One region of the Paenibacillus sp. D51F genome, then DNA from elsewhere that is predicted to be linked to it. Evidence: riboswitches for the same ligand, from Rfam matches in the RefSeq annotation. Region 1 holds a riboswitch; the other holds the start of a gene.
What was found. Region 1 has a riboswitch for glycine ahead of gcvT (glycine cleavage system aminomethyltransferase GcvT). Riboswitches for the same ligand answer to the same signal wherever they lie in the genome.
Positions count from the first base shown of each region.

Region 1 (8,961 bases):
TCGAAAAGCGTCCGGCCATGAATACGAGAGCAATCGAAAGGCGTCGGACCATGAGTACGAGAGCAATCGAATGACGTCGGACCATGAATACGAGAGCAATCGAAAGACGTCGGACCACCCGGCTGCCGTACCTGCTGCCAATGCCCACCTGCTTGCTCAAATAGGCGAGCAACTGAAGAGCTTTGACAAGAAATGGCCGCATAAAGATGGCGATTCTCCTGATCGGCACTATGCAGTTGTCAATTCCGGCTTATACGATTCGGTTATGCCGAATCGTGAAAAGGCTTCTCCCGCCCTTTATGTCATTCGTGGCGGGAAAAGCCTCTGAGTTACGGCCGACGGCCGATCGGATAACGGCTGCGCAGCGAATGCGCCAGCTCGCGGATGGTGGAGTTCGCCGGCATGCGGACGGAAGGGAAGATGGCATGGCTGCCGCTGCCAAAGGCAGCATCTGCGGCGGCTTCGGCGAACAGGCGGGCCGGATCCGGCCAAAGGCCGTCGACCAGCTCTTCCAAGCTTGCCATCGTGCCGGCCTCCACAAGCGGATAACTGAGATTGGTGTCCGAGCTGCCGGCGGCAGTATCGTAGAACTGACGTACGAGGCGGCCGCGCTCGGCTCCCGAGCCTCCGGCATTGACGAAAGCTTGTATGATGTAGGAGCGGGCGAGCCTGCGCTGCGCGATGCCGCAGAACTTGAGGCCATCAATGCTGAGATCGTAGTCTCCGGGACAGTAGGCTCCCGAGATTTCACCTTTGTCGACACGGGCCCCGAAGCCATCCAGCGCGGCGGCAATCAGCTCGTACATCAGCTGGAAATCATCGTTGAACCGGACCGAGGCGCTGCCTTGAAGAGGCAGGATAAGGGAAATATTCACGACTCCGGGATCAAGAGGCACGGCTGCCCCGCCGGAGTTGCGGACAGCGACTGAAAGCCCGAGGCGCTCAAGTTCCTTGGAGGCAAGCGCGGCCTCCGGCAGCCGGCTGTCGCGCGGTCCCATGACGAAGCCCGAAGGGTGGCGCCAAAGATGAAGAACGGGGACGCCGTCGAGACCGGTCTGGCGGCAGAGCAGCTCGTCCAATGCAAAGGAGTGGAGCACGTCCGGCTCCGCCCAATCATCCATGCGGTCAAGCAAAAGCAGGCCGGGATAAATTTTTTGTATCATGGCAATCTTTTTCCTTCCTTAACAACCGGATCGTTTCCATACACTTTAACATATTCGTCCTATCTCCTTCATGAAGAGTTGCCCGTTATGTCTGGCGACGAATCTGAAGGCGGGAACAGCACCTGATCAACTATGTTGAAGGAGCCGGACATGAGTTCCACCCGGATGATTGGCCGTCCGTTCTTATCGAGATGCTGGACATCACAGGTTCAAGCAGGTAGAGCCAGACATGCGCAGCCATGTAAAAAAGCTTTTCCCGGGCAGTGCCGGGAAAAGCTTTTTTTGTATCCAGGCCTTCTAGCAGGAGCAGTTCAGCACCGGCTTGCGGGCAGCCTGGGTTTCGTCCAGCCGCCGCACGACGGTCGTATAAGGAGCGTTCTGCACGAGCTCCGGCGTTTCCTTCGCTTCGCGGGCGATGCGGATCATCGTGTCGATGAAGGCGTCGAGAGTTTCCTTGCTCTCGGTCTCCGTCGGCTCGATCATGATGCATTCCTCGACGTTGAGCGGGAAGTAGATGGTCGGCGGGTGATAGCCGAAGTCGAGCAGCCGCTTGGCGACGTCGAGCGTGCGCACGCCGTATTCCTTGAGTCCGCGGCCGGACATGACGAACTCATGCTTGCAGACGCCAGGGTACGGAATCTCATAGGCTTCCGAGAGGCGCGCCATCATGTAGTTGGCGTTCAGTACGGCGCATTCCGAGACGCGTCGCAGCCCTTCCGGACCGTAGGTGCGGATATACGTGTAAGCGCGGACCAATATGCCGAAGTTGCCGTAGTACGATTTGACGCGGCCGATGGAAGCGGGACGGTCGAAGTCGAAGAAGTAGCTGCCGTCATCGCGCTTGCCGACGACCGGCTTCGGAAGGAACGGAGTCAGATGGGCTTTTACGCCGACAGGACCAGCTCCGGGACCGCCGCCGCCATGCGGCGTGCTCATGGTTTTGTGCAGGTTGAGATGCACGACGTCGAAGCCCATGTCGCCCGGGCGAGTAATGCCCATGATGGCGTTGGAGTTCGCTCCGTCGTAGTAGAGCAGGCCGCCGGCTTCATGCACGATGGCGGCGATCTCGACGATCTGCTCCTCGAACAGGCCGAGCGTGCTCGGGTTCGTGAGCATGAGGGCGGCTGTATCAGGGCCGACTGCAGCTCGCAGCGCGTCGAGATCGACAAGTCCGCGCTCATTGGACTTGATCGTGATCGTATCCAGGCCGGCCGTCGTGGCGCTGGCCGGGTTGGTGCCGTGCGAGGAGTCCGGCACGATGACCTTCGTGCGCTTCTCGCCGCGGCTCTCGTGATAGGCGCGGATCATCATGAGGCCGGTCCACTCGCCGTGGGCTCCGGCAGCAGGCTGCAGCGTAACGGCATCCATGCCGGTAAGCGCGGCAAGATCGTTTTGCAGCACGTACAACAGCTCCAGCGCGCCTTGGATGCTCTCTTCCGGCTGGTAAGGATGGATGCGGGCGAAGCCGTTCAGCCGCGCCGCATCCTCGTTGATTTTCGGATTGTATTTCATCGTGCAGGAACCGAGCGGGTAGAAGCCGTTGTCGACGCCGAAGTTGCGGCGGGACAGCTCGGTATAATGGCGGATGACGTCCACCTCGTACACTTCCGGCAGGGAAGCCGGCTGCTTGCGGAGCAGGGAGGAAGGGATCAGATCCTCGAGCCCTTCCTCATCCGGCACGTCGCAGACAGGAAGGGAATAGGCTTTGCGGCCTTCACGGCTCATCTCGAAAATGAGCGCTTTCTCCGGTTTCACATCGATGATTCCGGCGCTCTTCAGTTGTTCATGGCTGCTCATGCGCGCGCCTCCTTCGTCAGGCCGCCAAGCGCGGCGGCGAATGCGTCGATCTCTTCCTTCGTGCGCTTCTCGGTTACGGCGACGAGCCTATGGCCCTCCAGCTCCGGGTAAGCGGAGCCGAGATCGAAGCCGCCGAGGAAGCCCTCGGCGAGCAGCTTGCTGTTCAGCTCCTTGGCCGATACGCCTTCCGGCAGAGAGACCACGAATTCATTGAAGAAAGGAGCGGAGCCGAACGGCAGACCGATTCCTTCCACCGAACCAAGCGTCTTGGAGGCGTAATGCGATTTGCGGATATTGAGCTCGGCGGCTTCGCGGATGCCCTGCTTGCCCATCACGCTGAGATAGATGGAAGCGCACAGGGCGAGCAGCGCCTGGTTCGAGCAGATGTTGGATGTCGCCTTCTCGCGGCGGATATGCTGCTCGCGGGCTTGCAGCGTCAGCACGAAGCCGCGCTTGCCGTCGAGATCCTTGGTCTGGCCGACGATGCGTCCCGGCATGCGGCGCATGAGCGGCTCGGCCACAGAGAAAAACCCGCAGGTCGGTCCCCCGAGGGAGGAAGGGATGCCGAGCGGCTGGGCATCGCCGACGACGATGTCGGCGCCTAGCGCGCCGGGGGATTCCAGCAAGCCGAGCGAGAGCGGATTGCTGCTCACGACGAGCAGCCCTTTGGCTTCGTGGATGATCGGCTCGATCGCCGCGAGATCCTCGATGCAGCCGAAGAAGTTCGGCGACTGCACGAGCACCGCGGCAGTCTCGCCGCCAGCGACGGCGGAGCGGAGCGCTTCCAGGTCGGTGACGCCGCCTTGGAACCCGACTTCAACGAGCTCAAGCCCGAGGCCGTGGGCGCTTGTGCGCAAAATCTCGCGCGCCTCTGGATGCACGGCGCTGGAGACGACGATGCGCTTGCGGCGGGTATGGGCGGAGGCAAGAGCCGCCGCCTCGGACAAGGCGGTCGCGCCGTCGTACATGCTGGCGTTGGCGACAGCCATGCCGGTCAGCTCGCAGATGTAGGACTGGAACTCGAAGATCGCCTGCAGCTCGCCTTGGCTGATTTCCGGCTGATAAGGAGTATAAGCCGTATAGAATTCCGAGCGGGAGATCATATGGTTGATGACGACGGGAATATGGTGGTCGTAGAGACCGGCGCCAAGGAAGCTCGTCGTCGTTTCATGATCGGCGTTGCGGCCGGCCAGCTCCTTCAGATGGCGGAGGAGAGCCCATTCGTCGAGCGCGCCCGACATCGGCAGCGTGCCCTTGTAGCGGATCGATTGCGGAATATCGCGGAACAGGTCTTCCAGGGTGGCCGCGCCGATCGTCTGCAGCATTTCCTGCTGGTCCTGCTCGGTCATGGGGATGTAGCGATGCTGGGTCGTCATTAAGGGTTTGTCACTCCTTGGCTGATGCGGGCGATGCCGCGTTTCGTTTGTAGAAAGGGGTTTTGACGACAGCTGCCTTCAACCGCTTGCCGCGGATGTCGACCTCCACCTCGGTGCCGACCGCGGCATGCTCGGCCTGGAGCAGCGCGAGTCCGAGATTGCGCTTCAGCGTCGGCGACTGGGTGCCCGATGTCACCTCGCCGATCAGCTGCTCTCCGGCGTAGACCTGGTAATGGGAGCGCGGGATGCCTCGCTCCAGCAGCTCGATGCCGACAAGCTTGCGGGGCACCCCGGCTTCCTTCTGCGCAGCGAGCGCGTCGCGGCCGATGAAGTCGCCTGCATCCAGCTTCACGAAAAATCCGAGTCCGGCTTCCAGAGGGGATATATCCGCAGACAGCTCCTGGCCGTACAGCGGCAGCCTCGCCTCGAAGCGCAGCGTATCGCGCGCGCCGAGACCGGCGGCCTCGAGGCCGAGCGGAGCGCCGGCTTCCATCAGCGCGCGCCACAGCTTGGCGGCGTCGGCGGCCGGCGCGTACAGCTCGAAGCCGTCCTCTCCGGTGTAGCCGGTGCGGGAGAGCAGCAGCTCGACGCCGCATACGGCCGCCTTCGGCAGGAACTCGAACGGCTTCAGCCCGCTCCAGCCGGTATCTGTGCAGCGGTCCAGTATTTCTCCTGCAAGGGGACCCTGCAGAGCGATCAGCGCCGTATCGTCGGAGCGGTCCTCCACCGTCACGTCCCCGATCAGATGCTCCCGCAGCCAATCGAGATCCTTGCCGATGTTGGAAGCGTTGACGACGAGCATGTACTGGTCCTCGCTGATCCGGTAGACGAGCAGATCGTCGACGACGCCTCCGTCCGGATAGCACATGAGCGTGTATTGGGCGGAGCCGTCTTTCAGCTTGGACACGTCGTTCGTCGTCACGCGCTGCAGGAAATCGCCGGCGAACTGGCCGGTGACGAGGAACTCGCCCATATGGGACACATCGAACAGCCCGGCACGCTGGCGGACAGCCTCATGCTCTTTCAGAATGCCGGTGAACTGAACCGGCAGATCCCAGCCGCCGAAGTCGATGCAGCGGGCTTCGCCGTATTCCTTGTAGAGGGAATGGAGCGGGGTCGTGCGCAGATTGGCCATGGTAGTCCTCCCTTTGTATGCTCGTACTCGAAAGTAAAGCCTGTTCGCTGATTGTTCATCTTCCCCTTGCAAGCATTCAACGCCCGACTGATGGAGAAGCCCTCCTTGGCGCACTAATGAGAGGGAGAAAAGCAAAAAGGACAGCGCAGGAAAAACAACGCTTGCGCCGGCTGCAAAAAAATTCGCAGCCATGCTTAACGTGTCATCCATGCTCTGTCCTTGGTACCTGAGAGTTACCCTGCGCATTCGTCTCCGCAGGTTTCCCCTTGGGTGACGTCGGCGAAGCGGCGGGGCCGCAAGCTTCCGTTCTCTCCAGAGGCGCGTCCCGCAAAGGTCCTTCTGCCTGAGAGATTCCCCTGCCGGGCAGGGTTACTCCTTCGGCGCCGCTTCATGTACCGGCGATCTCTCCCGTTGCGTTCATCCGCATATTCAGTTACAACCAGTTTTACAGATGGGACGACCCTGTGTCAACAGAATTTCAGCTTAAAAGACATGCCGAGTGAGTTATGTTGACACAGCGCCCGTCATCGTTTACGCTTTGCGCATAGATTGCCAAACCAGGCCATGATGGGAAAGGATGAGCGTCCAGTGAGTGAGATTCGCGCAGGATTGGGCTATACGGAGGAGCATGAGTGGGCGGAAGCGGCAGGAGAGACGATTGTTCGGATCGGCATTACGGACCATGCCCAGCATCAGCTCGGTGACATCGTGTTCGTCGAGCTGCCGCAGGCTGGAGACAGCGTTGAAGCGGGACAGCCCCTCGGGACCATCGAGTCCGTCAAAACGGTGTCCGACCTGTACTCCCCCGTCAGCGGAACGGTCGTCCGCGTCAACGAAGAGCTGGGCGACTCGCCGGAGCTCGTCAACACCGATCCTTTTGCCGGCGGCTGGATGATCGAGATCGACACGGGCGCCGACGCCAAGGCGGCGGTAGCGGCGCTGCTGGACGCGGAAGCTTACGCCAAGCTGGCGGACTAGGCTCCCATGCAGCGGAGGAGGGCGCGTTGCCGCGCTCTCCTTTTGCCGCTTGCGGATGTCCATTTTCCCATGCGCGGCTCGGTAATGATTGACTACAGGCATCCGGTCCGTTGACCGGATGCCTTTTTTGTGGTTTCAAGACTAGACCGATCGTTCTCATTCGGAGCCGTCATTCTCGCGATGACGAACAAGGACATCCGGCCGTTCCGACTCGTGGAGGAATTCAAGCCTGTGCTTGTGAATGGAACCGATGGAGGGGTCGGAAACTAAAAGAGATAAATGACGGGGAGAACCTGTCCCAGGAGGGAAATCAGAATGGAAAAAACAATGGGAGCAGCCGCTGCTCCTCAAGAAGGAAATTCCTTCAAGGTTGTTCCGATCATGACCGCTCTGCTGCTTGCCGGATTCATCGGCATGTTCAGCGAAACGGCACTCAATATCGCGCTGAATGAGCTGATGAGCACGTTCAAGGTCGAGCCTGCCACGATTCAGTGGCTTACGACCGGGTTTCTGCTTGTGCTCGCGATTCTCGTACCGATCTCGGGTCTGCTGCTCCAATGGTTCACGACGCGCCAGCTGTTCACCGCATCGCTCGTATTCTCGATTGCCGGCACGCTGATCGCGGCGAGCGCGCCGAGCTTCGCTTTCCTGTTCATTGCAAGGCTTGTCCAGGCGGTCGGCACCGGCCTGCTCATTCCGCTGATGTTCAATACGGTACTGGTTATATTCCCGCCGCACAAGCGGGGAGCGGCAATGGGCATGATGGGGCTTGTCATCATGTTCGCGCCAGCGGTCGGGCCTGCCATAGCCGGCCTGTTCCTCGAGTATGCCAGCTGGAGAACGATTTTCTGGACGGCGCTGCCGCTTCTGGTCGTCGCGCTTCTGTTCGGCCTGATGTTCATGAAAAACGTCTCCGAGCTTGCCCGTCCGCGCATTGACATCTTCTCGATCCTGCTCTCCAGCCTCGGCTTCGGAGGCATAGTCTACGGCTTCAGCAGCGCAGGAGAAGGCGACCATGGCTGGAGCAGCCCGAAAGTCATTATCGGCATCGCCGTCGGCATCGTCGCCTTGATCCTGTTCACCGTCCGCCAGCTGCGGATGAAGCAGCCGATGATGAATCTGCGGGCATTCCGCTTCCCGATGTTCACGCTCGGCACGCTGATGATCTTCATCGGGATGATGATCATTCTTTCCACCGTCATTCTGCTGCCTTTGTATTTGCAGGCCGGCATCGGCCTGCTGCCGCTCGCGGCGGGACTGCTGCTGCTTCCCGGCGGACTGATCAACGGCATCATGTCTCCGGTCATGGGCAGGCTGTTCGATAAATACGGTCCGCGCTGGCTCGTATTGCCGGGCTTGGTGCTTGTGTTCGTCGTGCTTTGGCTGCTGACGGGCATCAATACGGGCACGTCCAAGGGCGAGATCATCCTCCTGCACAGCCTTCTGATGATCGGCATATCCATGATCATGATGCCGGCCCAGACCAACGGGCTGAACCAGCTGCCGCGGGAGCTCTATCCGGACGGAACAGCGATCATGAACACCTTGCAGCAGGTTGCGGGTGCGATCGGCACGGCGCTCGCCATCAGCATCATGACGGCGGGCAGCAAGGCTTATTATGCGGACGGCAAGCATTCGCCCGCCGATCTGTCGACCGTTCCTGCGGCCATGACCCAGGGAGTTCAAAATGCTTTTCTGTTCGTCATGATCTTTGCCGTGTTAGGTTTCGTTTGTTCCTTGTTCATCAAGCGGGTGAAAGTCGAGAAGCAGGAGCAAGTCCATCACGCCGGACATTGAGCCCACCGACACGCCCGGCATGCCATGCACCTCGCGCGTAGACGCGCGAGTGTTATCCTGCGTTCCTTGGAGCGGAGGATTTTTTTTGGCTGGATGGATTGACAGATTTGCAGGAAGAGGATATCTTATTTATTGATCAATAAATTGTACAGAACAGGGAAGGTAAAGTAACTCATGACACCGAGAGAGGAACAGGCGGCAGGACGCAAGGAGCAGATTTTGAGCGCTGCCGCCGCGCTGTTTGCCGAGAAAGGGTATTACAAAACAACGACGGCGGATGTGGCTTCCGCGGTCGGCGTTACCCAGCCGTACGTCTTTCATTTTTTCCGGACGAAGGAAGCTCTCTACATGTCCGTCCTGCAGAGGGCGGCACAGCAGATCCGCGGAGCGTTCGAGGCGGTTCAGGCGCCTCCCGGCGAGCTCGAGCAGGCGATGGGCCATGCGTTCCAGGAGCTGCTGGAGGGAGGCTTCCGCAGCGAAGTGCTGCTCTGCATGACGGCCCACTCCATACCGGAGCCGGGCATCCGCCAATATGTACGGGAAGAGTTTGCCGTCATTCATGCGAGCTTGAAGGTCCGTTTTGAACGGGCAGGCCTGGAGTTCCCGGGCTTCCGCGCGACCCAGTTCATCGGTCTCGGGCTAGCCATCGCCCTGTCCGAGCTGACAGGACTGAAACAGCTGCTGCCTTGGGAGGAGAGCTTGGATTGCTGAAGCT
Region 1 covers NZ_JBKFAO010000024.1:5,522-14,482, forward strand. The annotation lists gene ACLBWT_RS23095 (hypothetical protein) at 1-328, shown strand, start outside; gene ACLBWT_RS23100 (lipoate--protein ligase family protein) at 330-1,163, opposite strand; gene gcvPB (aminomethyl-transferring glycine dehydrogenase subunit GcvPB) at 1,461-2,918, opposite strand; gene gcvPA (aminomethyl-transferring glycine dehydrogenase subunit GcvPA) at 2,957-4,336, opposite strand; gene gcvT (glycine cleavage system aminomethyltransferase GcvT) at 4,347-5,471, opposite strand; glycine riboswitch at 5,683-5,789, opposite strand; glycine riboswitch at 5,793-5,892, opposite strand; gene gcvH (glycine cleavage system protein GcvH) at 6,060-6,449, shown strand; gene ACLBWT_RS23125 (DHA2 family efflux MFS transporter permease subunit) at 6,777-8,246, shown strand; gene ACLBWT_RS23130 (TetR/AcrR family transcriptional regulator) at 8,421-8,957, shown strand.

Region 2 (8,961 bases), on a different contig from region 1:
CCGCTTGGCGGGATTACGGCCTTCAACTCGGAAACCTTGCCGTTGATGACAATCGTTGGACGATTGATTCCATCGTTGTTTGACGGAGCTTTAGCAGCTCCTGCCAATCCGGCCCCAAAAACAGACAGTCCGACGATCAATGCCAGAAAGAGTACTTGTATTCGACGAGACAATTTTCTCATCCCTTTCATGATAAGGATCATATTCTCAAATAATTAGACGCGATCGCTTCGAAAAGTTGCTTTGTCAATCACAAGCAATTCTCACCGTATTGTTCGCATCCCGAGAAATCGTCGCATGATCCACCAGAGGTGCGGAGAAGTTGGCAGACGGGACGGAAGTCGTGCCGACTTTGATGCTGGAAAACACTCCAACGTTATTGCCGGAAGTGGCGCTTGTAACGAGGCTTGTCACGAGCTTGTAGTTGTTGACGGCGCTCTAATTAACCGCTTGGTCCGTCTGCATGATTGTCGTAAGCATTGTCGATGTTGAATTATTGCAATTAAGATCGGCGCAAAGCGCAGTGCCCGTAAGTTTCATGCGGACGTATCCGCTGGCATTGTAATAGGTGTAGTAGTTGATGCTGGCGCCTGGCTCATATCCATTCCGATACTGAACCTGGCTGTATGACGAATCAAAATTAACGTTGTAAGCCGTTCTATCCGATTTTCAGGAGTAAACAGCTAGTCCGTTCTGAATCTATAGTCCCGGATTCCATATGTTCAGGCCAAACGCAAAGAAGCAAGCTGACGCTTGGAGGCTCACCGGCGCCAGCTTGCTTCGTTTGACCTTTTGCGCCAATCGGCTCGACTTATACATCCATGCCCTTCGTCAGGAAAGCGTCAGCTCTTGATCGCGCCTGCTGCGATATCCGAGATGAACTGCTTGCTGATGAACAGGAACAGGATGATAAGGGGAATGACGGCAAGCAATGTTCCGGCGATGACCATCGAATAATCCGTCACGTAGATCCCGTTCAGCGACGCCAACGCCACCTGCAGCGTATATTTGCGCTCGTCGGTCAGGATGATCAGCGGCCACAGGTAGTCGTTCCACGCTCCGATGAAGGTAAAGGCGCCGAGGAAGGAAAGCGCGGGTCGCAAAATCGGCAGGGCTACGTTCCAATAGAGACGTAGAAAGCCGCAGCCGTCGATGCGGCCGGCATCCAGCAGCTCGGACGGCACCGATTCCTGGGCGTACTGCCGGATCCAGAAGATCCCGAACGCATTGGCCATTCCCGGGATGATCAGCGCCTTGAACGTGCCGACCCAGCCGAATTTGGCCATGATGACGAAGGAAGGCACGAGCGACAGCTGGGACGGCGCCATCATGGTCGCCAGCAGCAGGACGAACAGCATCTTTTTGCCCGGGAAATCGAACTTGGCGAACGTGAATCCCGCCAGCGAATCGAAGAACAGCACGAGCAAGGTGCAGGCGGAGGCGACGAACAACGTATTCCAGAATGCTCCTAAGAAATCGACGTTGTCGAACACCCGGCCGATATTGTCGAGCAGTTGGGTGCCGAACCACAGCTTCGGCGGGAAGCTGTAAATATCCGATGTCGTGCGCGTCGCCATGACGAGCAGCCAATAGAACGGGAAGATCGAAATCAGCAGCCCGATGGCGAGGCCGATATGGAGCAGGATCGATTTGGTTCTCGTCGCCATCACTTCACCCCCTGCCCGCGGGTAGGCCCGCCTTGGACGAACAGCCAGTTCACGATCGAGAATAGCGCGATCAGGACGAACATCCCCCAGCCGACGGCCGCGCCGAAGCCGAAGTAGTTATGGATGAACGCTTCGCGGTAGAGATACAGCACGATCGTGAGGCCGCCGCCGCTGACCCCTCCGTCATTGCCCGCGAGCACCTGCGGCTCGGTGAAGATCTGCATGCCTCCGATGGTCGAGGTGATCAGCGTGAAGAGGATGATCGGCCTCAGGTTCGGGATCGTAATCCGGAAAAAGGATTGGATCGTCGAGGCCCCGTCGATTTTGGCGGCTTCATAGAGAACGCTCGGGATGCTTTGCAAGCCCGCCAGATAGATGATCGCGTTGTAGCCCGCCCAGCGCCAGATGACCATGACGGACACCGCGAGCTGGATGCCCCAGGTTTTGTTCAGCCACTCGATCGAATTCAGGCCCAGCAAGTTCAGCACATAGTTGAGCAGCCCGTAGTTGTTGGAAAAAATCGTGCCGAACACGATCGCCACCGCCACCAGCGAGGTGACGTTCGGCAGGAAATAGCCGATCCGGTAGAAGGTCCGGAACCGGACGAACGAGGAATTGAGCAGGAACGCGACGGCCAGCGCGATGAACAACATCGGAATCGTCGAGTAGATCCAGATGAGCAGCGTGTTGCCGACCGCCTTCCAGAATTCGGGATCCGTCAGCATGAAGCGGTAATTGTTCACTCCGTTGTAGCTCATCCTTCCGATTCCATCCCACTTCTGGAAGGACAGGTACATGGAGAATGCGATCGGGAACAAGCCGAAAATGGCGAACAAGATGTAAAAAGGCGATATGGCCAGGTATTCCTTCCGATGCCTCCAAAGTCTCGAAGCCAAGCTGCCTTTGATGCGCGGGGGTACGGGAGCGCGGGCAGGCTCCGCGTTCAGCATGGGATTGCCCATTGGGGTGACCTCCTGTCAGCCATTGATCTTAGGAATGCACAGCGGGCAGCGACTTTCGCGTCAGCGCAGCAGCTCTTTTTTGATCCGGCTTATCGCGTCTTTCCAGGCTTTGTCGGGGTTTTTGCCCTGCAGGGCGACGGAGGTCAGCTCGCGGCCGACGATTCCGTTCACATTCGAATACTTGCCACCGAAGTAGGCCGGCTTCACGTTCCGCGCGGATTCCGAGAAGATCTCGCCGGTCGCCTGATTGCCGAAGAAGGGCTCCTTCTCCTTCATGACGGGATCGTCCAGCGCTTTGGCGGCGGAAGGGAACAGATTGAGATTTTTATAGGACTGAATCTGATTGTCGGGATTTTGAAGATAGCGGATGACTTCGAAGGCCTCTTGCGGGTATTTGCTCGTCTTCATGATGGCGAGGAAGGAGCCGCCGTTGTTGCCGTCTCCGCCCGGAGCCCGGGCGACTCTCCATTTGCCGCTCGTATCCGGCGCGGCCTCCTCCAGAACCTCTTTCATCCAGACGGCCCCGACGAAGGACGCGATGCTGCTGTTGTTCATGGCCGCGCTCCATTCGCTCGTGAAGGCGTTTGCATTTCCAGCCAGCTTCAATTGGGCGGCCTTGACGGCCAGGTTCCAGGCGTTCTTCATCGAGGAGTCAGGCGTATCGCCGATGAATTCGTCTTCCTTGGAGAAATAGATGCGGTCGGATTGGGCATTGACCTGGGTGTAGACATTGTTGACGTTGTCGAGCATCTTGACCTTGCCGGCAAAATGATCCTGAAGCTTCTTGCCTGCGTCGAGATAGCTCTCCCACGTTCCAAGCTGCTTGTGCACGTCCTCCGGATCCGACGGTAGGCCGGCTTCCTGGAACAGATCGGCCCGATAGAACAGAGCGGTCGGCCCCGTATCGATCGGCAGGGCGATCATCGTCCCTTCCGGCGTGACGCCGAAATTCCATTTCCAGTCGAGGAAATCCGGCTCGATCTCCTTGGCTCCGAGGTCGTACAGATCGTAGAAGCGGTCGGAGCTGACGAACAGCTCGGACACCCAATCGTTGAAAGCGACGATATCGGGTCCTGCGGAGCCGGCGGCGAGCGTCGTTTTCAGCTTGGACTTGAAGTCGCCTCCGATTTTCTGCGCGTTGATGCGGATGCCAGGGAACTTCTGCTCGACGGACTTGATGAGGCCGTCGTCGAGGCTTCGGTTCCAGTACCAGAGTGTAAGCGTTTTCGTTTTATCGGTTGATGAGGTGCTGCCGCAGCCCGCGGCGATCATGGCAAGAATCAGCATGCATAAGCCAACCATTCTGGTTTTGACCACTTCCGCATTCCTCCTGACATGTTGAAGCGCATGATGGTACCATTCTATTCGGTTGTCCCGCTGGTATTCCAGCTGAAAAAGGATTTAATACCTATAAACCGTTCAGAGGGATTTGAAACAGGCAGCGGAAAAAGATTGGGAAAGATCAGAAAACAACGCTTGTAATCAAAAAAGGCCCCGGCAAGGGGCCTTCCGTTTTGCTAACCTTCCGTATTCCCGCCCTCATCCTCCGCTTTGCGCAGAGGGCGGCCTTTCTTGCGCAGCTCGCTCATGAGCTTCTTGCCGGTCGGTGTCTGCGCCAGCCCGCCGCCCGCAGTCTCTCGGTGCTTCTCCGGCATCGCAGCGCCGACCTCCAGCATCACCTGCACGACCTCGTCGGAAGGAATGACGCTCCGCACGCCGGCAAGCGCCATATCGGCAGCCGCAAGCGCCGTGACGGCGCCGAAGCCGTTGCGCACGATGCACGGAATCTCCACCAGCCCGCCGACGGGATCGCAGATCAGGCCCAGCGAGTTCTTCAGCGCGAGCCCGACCGCGTGTACAGCCTGCTCCGGCGTGCCGCCGCGCAGCTCCGCAAGCGCTCCGGCGGCCATGCCGATCGCGGAGCCGACCTCCGCCTGGCAGCCGCCCTCCGCTCCGGATACGAAGGAGTTGTTCGCGATGACATAACCGATCGCCCCGGCCGCGAACAGGCCGTAGGTCATCTCGTCTTCGCTCCAGCCGAAGCGCTCCTGCGTGCTGACAAATACGCCGGGGATAATGCCGCAGGAGCCTGCCGTCGGCGTCGCCACGATGCGGCCCATGGAAGCATTCACCTCCGACACGGCCAGCGCATACGCCATGGCGCGCCCCGCATCGCCGCCGAGGCTAGGCTCCCCGGCCGCGTTGTAGGCCGCGACCCGCTGGGCGTCGAGCCCGGTCAGGCCGCTGCGGGATGTCGTGTCCCGCGTCAGGCCGTTATGGACGGCTTCCTTCATGATGCCGTAATAGTCCTTCATCGCCGTGAATTCCACCTCGGGCTCGCGGCCCGATTCGCGCGACTGCTGCTCCAGCATGAGACGGCCGATGCTCAGGCCGCTTTCGCTGCAGCGCTCACTCAGTTCCTTCAGCGTCCGGAAGTTCATCGTCGTTCCCCCTGTCATCGTTCAAATCCATATAATCCGTCTGAAGCACATGCGGCATTCGGCCGATCCGCTCCATCAGACCCGCTTGCACCGGAGCGTCCAGCTCCACCACGGCCAGCGCCTCCCCCTGGCGCTCCATGCGGCTGAGCGACAGCCCGCCGATGTTGAGCCCTTCCTCCTGCAGCGCCGCGGAGAGCGCCGCGATGACGCCCGGCTGGTCCCGGTGCCGGATGAGCAGCGTCGGGTACGAGCAGCTGAATTTCACCGCGAAGCCGTTCACCTCCACGACCTCCACATTGCCTCCACCGATCGAAGTGCCGAGCAGAGACAGCTCGCGGCTTCCGTCCGCAGCGGTCAGATCGAGCCGGACCGTGTTGGGATGGGGGAACAGCCCTTTCCCCTCCTGGAACACCAGGTCCATTCCCGCTTCCTCGGCCAGCTCCACCGAATCGGGCAGGCGCGGGTCATCCGTATGAAAGCCCATGAGTCCGCCTGTGACGGCTGTATCCGTGCCATGTCCTTGATAGGTGGCCGCGAAGGAGCCGTAGAAGGAAATTTTCGCTTTCTGCGGCATTTCGCCCAGCAGCCTGCGCCCCGCAAGCCCGATTCGCGCCGCCCCCGCCGTATGGGAGCTGGAAGGTCCGACCATGGCCGGACCGATAATGGAAAACACGTCTTTGAACCGCACAGCCATTCTCCTTCGTCTTGAGTTGTTGTAGAGGCCGAAAAAAGGGACAGAGCAGAAGAATGCGCCGAAAGAAGGGCGTGCCGCCCGTTCCAAGCGATTCTTCCGCTCTGTCCTTTGTACCTGAGAGTTGCCTCGCTTCCCGCTTCGCGAGTTTCCCCTTGGGTGATTCCACGCGCGCCTGTGCGCGGCCACGGAATTCTCTCCAGAGATGCGTCCGGCAAAGGTCCTTTTGCCTGAGAGATTCACCCTGTCCCCAGGGCTTACTCCTTCGGCGCCGCCCTATGTTCAGGTAGTCTCTCCCGCTGCCTTCATCCGCTCTATTCAATTAAGGATTTCGTCAGATTGCAAACGTTATCTACACTCATTATATGCAGGAGCGCGGCCATCTTCAACCCGCAGTCCGCGGGCAGGATGACTGGAGGCGGCGAATACGCGAAAAGGCGGTCATAGCGCTGCACGGGACGGGCTATGAGTGCATGGCGTACGAGGCCGGCTCTGCGGGCCGGCTGTGTGATTCATGCTGCTTGGAATCTGGCCGAGGGGAGATTGGGGCGATGCTGGCTGCATGGTGGGGTTCGCGGGAAGATTGGGCGATGCTGGCTGCATGGTGCCGGGGTTCGGGGCAGATTGTACGATGCTGGCTGCATGGTACAGGGGCTCGGGGCAGATTGTACGATGCTGGCTGCATGGTACAGGGGCTCGGGGCAGATGATGCTGGCTGCATGGTGCCGGGGTTCGGGACAGATTGTAAGATGCTGGACATGGTGCCGGGGGTCGGGGCAGATTGCACGAAGCTGGCTGGATGGTGCCGGGGTTCGGGACAGATTGTAAGATGCTGGCTGCATGGTGCCGGGGTTCGGGACAGATTGTAAGATGCTGGCTGCATGGTGCCGGAGGTCGGGGGGCAGATTGGGCGATGCTGGCTGCATGGTGCCGGGGGTCGGGGGTCGGGGGTCGGGGCAGATTGTACGATGCTGGGCATGGTGCCGGGGGTCGGGGCAGATTGTTTACGATGCTGGGCATGGTGCCGGGGGGCGGGGCAGATTGTTTACGATGCTGGGCATGGTGCCGGGGTGTGCCGACTGTCATTCAAAACCAAAACTTCTCTCGTATCGGACATACGATCCGCTATTTCAGCGTAAATCTCCGTTCAAAAAAATTTAACGGACATAAGATCCCTTATTTTTGAGATAACCACTCAAAACGGACTGTTTTACCCCAAATAGCGGATCGTATGTCCGATAACTCGGCGAAATCGATGAAAATCCCTAAATAACGGATCGTATGTCCGATACGTTGTCTAATGACACCCGAATTCCCACCTCAGCAACAATTTACCGCACAAAGCGAGCGTTCCTGCATGAGGCTCAAGCCTAAGCTAAAACCACTCTCAAGACCACGACCACCTCGACCTCGACCTCACATCGACCACGACCACGCTCAAGACCACGACCACCTCGACCTCGACCTCACATCGACCACGACCACGACCACGACCACGACATGACCAAGCTTAAATCTAAATCTAAATCTAAATCTAAATCTAAATCTAAATCTAAATCTAAATCTAAATCTAAATCTAAATCTAAATCTAAATCTAAATCTAAATAAAGCCTATATGCAGCCTGAACAGGCCGAAACCTCCTCAGGTTCCAGCCTCCTGCGTGCTTATGCCTTTTTTACCGGCCGCTTTTTCAGCCCGATCAAGGTTTTTGTCGCTATCCCAATCCGGCAAATGCAGCGGCTACAACTAGCTGAACTATGTCCCATAGCTCGTTGAACTCGGCGATTACCTAAGAACGACTCAGCCTGCCATGCCATACGACGCCCAGCCGCCGGCAGAGACGAACACTCCGCCGCCGGCGGAGGCGTAGAACCCGCTTCCGGCAAGCATCGCCTGCGGTCCCCGATGCGCTGCGGCGGCATGGGCGCTTGCGCCAATGATGCCGACCGCCACAGCCGGCTCCAGCACGTCCTGCTCGGCGAGCACCGCGATGGCGGCCGCATCGTCCGTCCGCACCGCGGCGGCCAGGCCGCGCAGCCGGGCCATGAGCGCTTCGTCGGCCGGCTCCCTCAGGCCGCCTGCTTGCAGATCGCGCTTGACGCAGTCAAGCGCGCACCGGGCTCGGTGGAAGGCGGCTTTCACCGCGCCTTCCGTCGTCAGAAGCAGCTCCGCCGTCTCCCGGATCGACCGGTTCATGACCTCGCGCAGCAGCCATACCGACAGCTGCAGCGGAGACAGGCGGAGCTCCAGCGGGCGCAGCAGCTCCTCCAGCTCCCAGCTCGCCGCCGGCTGGACGGCCCCCGCCTCCTCCAGCTCGGGCAAAGTTCGGCGGCGGAGAGCTTCCCTGCGCAAATGGTCCGTCCACAGGTTCCGGGCGATGCGCAGCAGCAGCGCCTGGCGGTTGGGATGCTCCCGCCAGATCGGGGCGGCCAGCGCCCTGCACCAGGCCGACTGCTCCAGATCCTCCGCTTCCCAGGCGCTGCGGGTAAGCGCCAGGCAATACCTTCTCAGCGCCGCGCGCTCTTCCTCCAGCTCCAGCCCCGTCTCCATCGGCGGCATCCCCTTTCAATACGCATAGATATTCTGACCGGTAAACGAATGATCCTGCCAAAAGGATACTCAAGACAGGGGAATTTCTTTTCCGCGTTCAAGCCGTATCCTTTCCTTCCCCGCATCCGTTTACCAGTGGCAAAACCATTCCGACCCATCCAGCGAAGGAGGATGACGACCTGTGACCCATATCCCTTATGTCGTGGAGCAGACCAACAAGGGGGAACGCTCCTATGATATTTATTCCCGGCTGCTGAAAGACCGTATCGTATTCGTCGGCACGGCGATCGAGGACAATATGGCCAACGCGATCATCGCGCAGCTGCTGTTCCTGGCCGCCGATGACCCCGACAAGGACATTCATATGTACATCAACAGCCCGGGCGGCTCCACGAGCGCCGGCCTCGCCATCTACGACACGATGCAGTTCGTGAAGCCGGACGTCCGGACGCTCTGCACCGGAACGGCCTTTTCCATGGCAGCCTGGCTCCTGCTCGCAGGTACAAAGGGCAAGCGGGGAGCGCTGCCGAACAGCGAGGTCATGCTCCATCAGCCTTCAGGAGGAGCGCAGGGCCAGGCCAGCGACATCGCCATCTCCGCAACGCGCATCCTGAAGCTGAGGGACAAGATGAACCGGATCGCGGCGGAG
Region 2 covers NZ_JBKFAO010000006.1:189,450-198,410, reverse strand. The annotation lists gene ACLBWT_RS13280 (copper amine oxidase N-terminal domain-containing protein) at 1-191, opposite strand, end outside; partial or broken gene ACLBWT_RS13275 (YrpD family protein) at 439-645, opposite strand; gene ACLBWT_RS13270 (carbohydrate ABC transporter permease) at 843-1,670, opposite strand; gene ACLBWT_RS13265 (carbohydrate ABC transporter permease) at 1,667-2,629, opposite strand; gene ACLBWT_RS13260 (ABC transporter substrate-binding protein) at 2,690-3,946, opposite strand; gene sdaAA (L-serine ammonia-lyase, iron-sulfur-dependent, subunit alpha) at 4,147-5,070, opposite strand; gene sdaAB (L-serine ammonia-lyase, iron-sulfur-dependent subunit beta) at 5,039-5,764, opposite strand; glycine riboswitch at 5,856-5,969, opposite strand; glycine riboswitch at 5,970-6,070, opposite strand; gene ACLBWT_RS13245 (RNA polymerase sigma factor) at 7,563-8,312, opposite strand; gene clpP (ATP-dependent Clp endopeptidase proteolytic subunit ClpP) at 8,494-8,961, shown strand, end outside.
Region 2: linked by a shared signal. The riboswitch ahead of sdaAB (L-serine ammonia-lyase, iron-sulfur-dependent subunit beta) and the one ahead of gcvT (glycine cleavage system aminomethyltransferase GcvT) in region 1 are both predicted to bind glycine.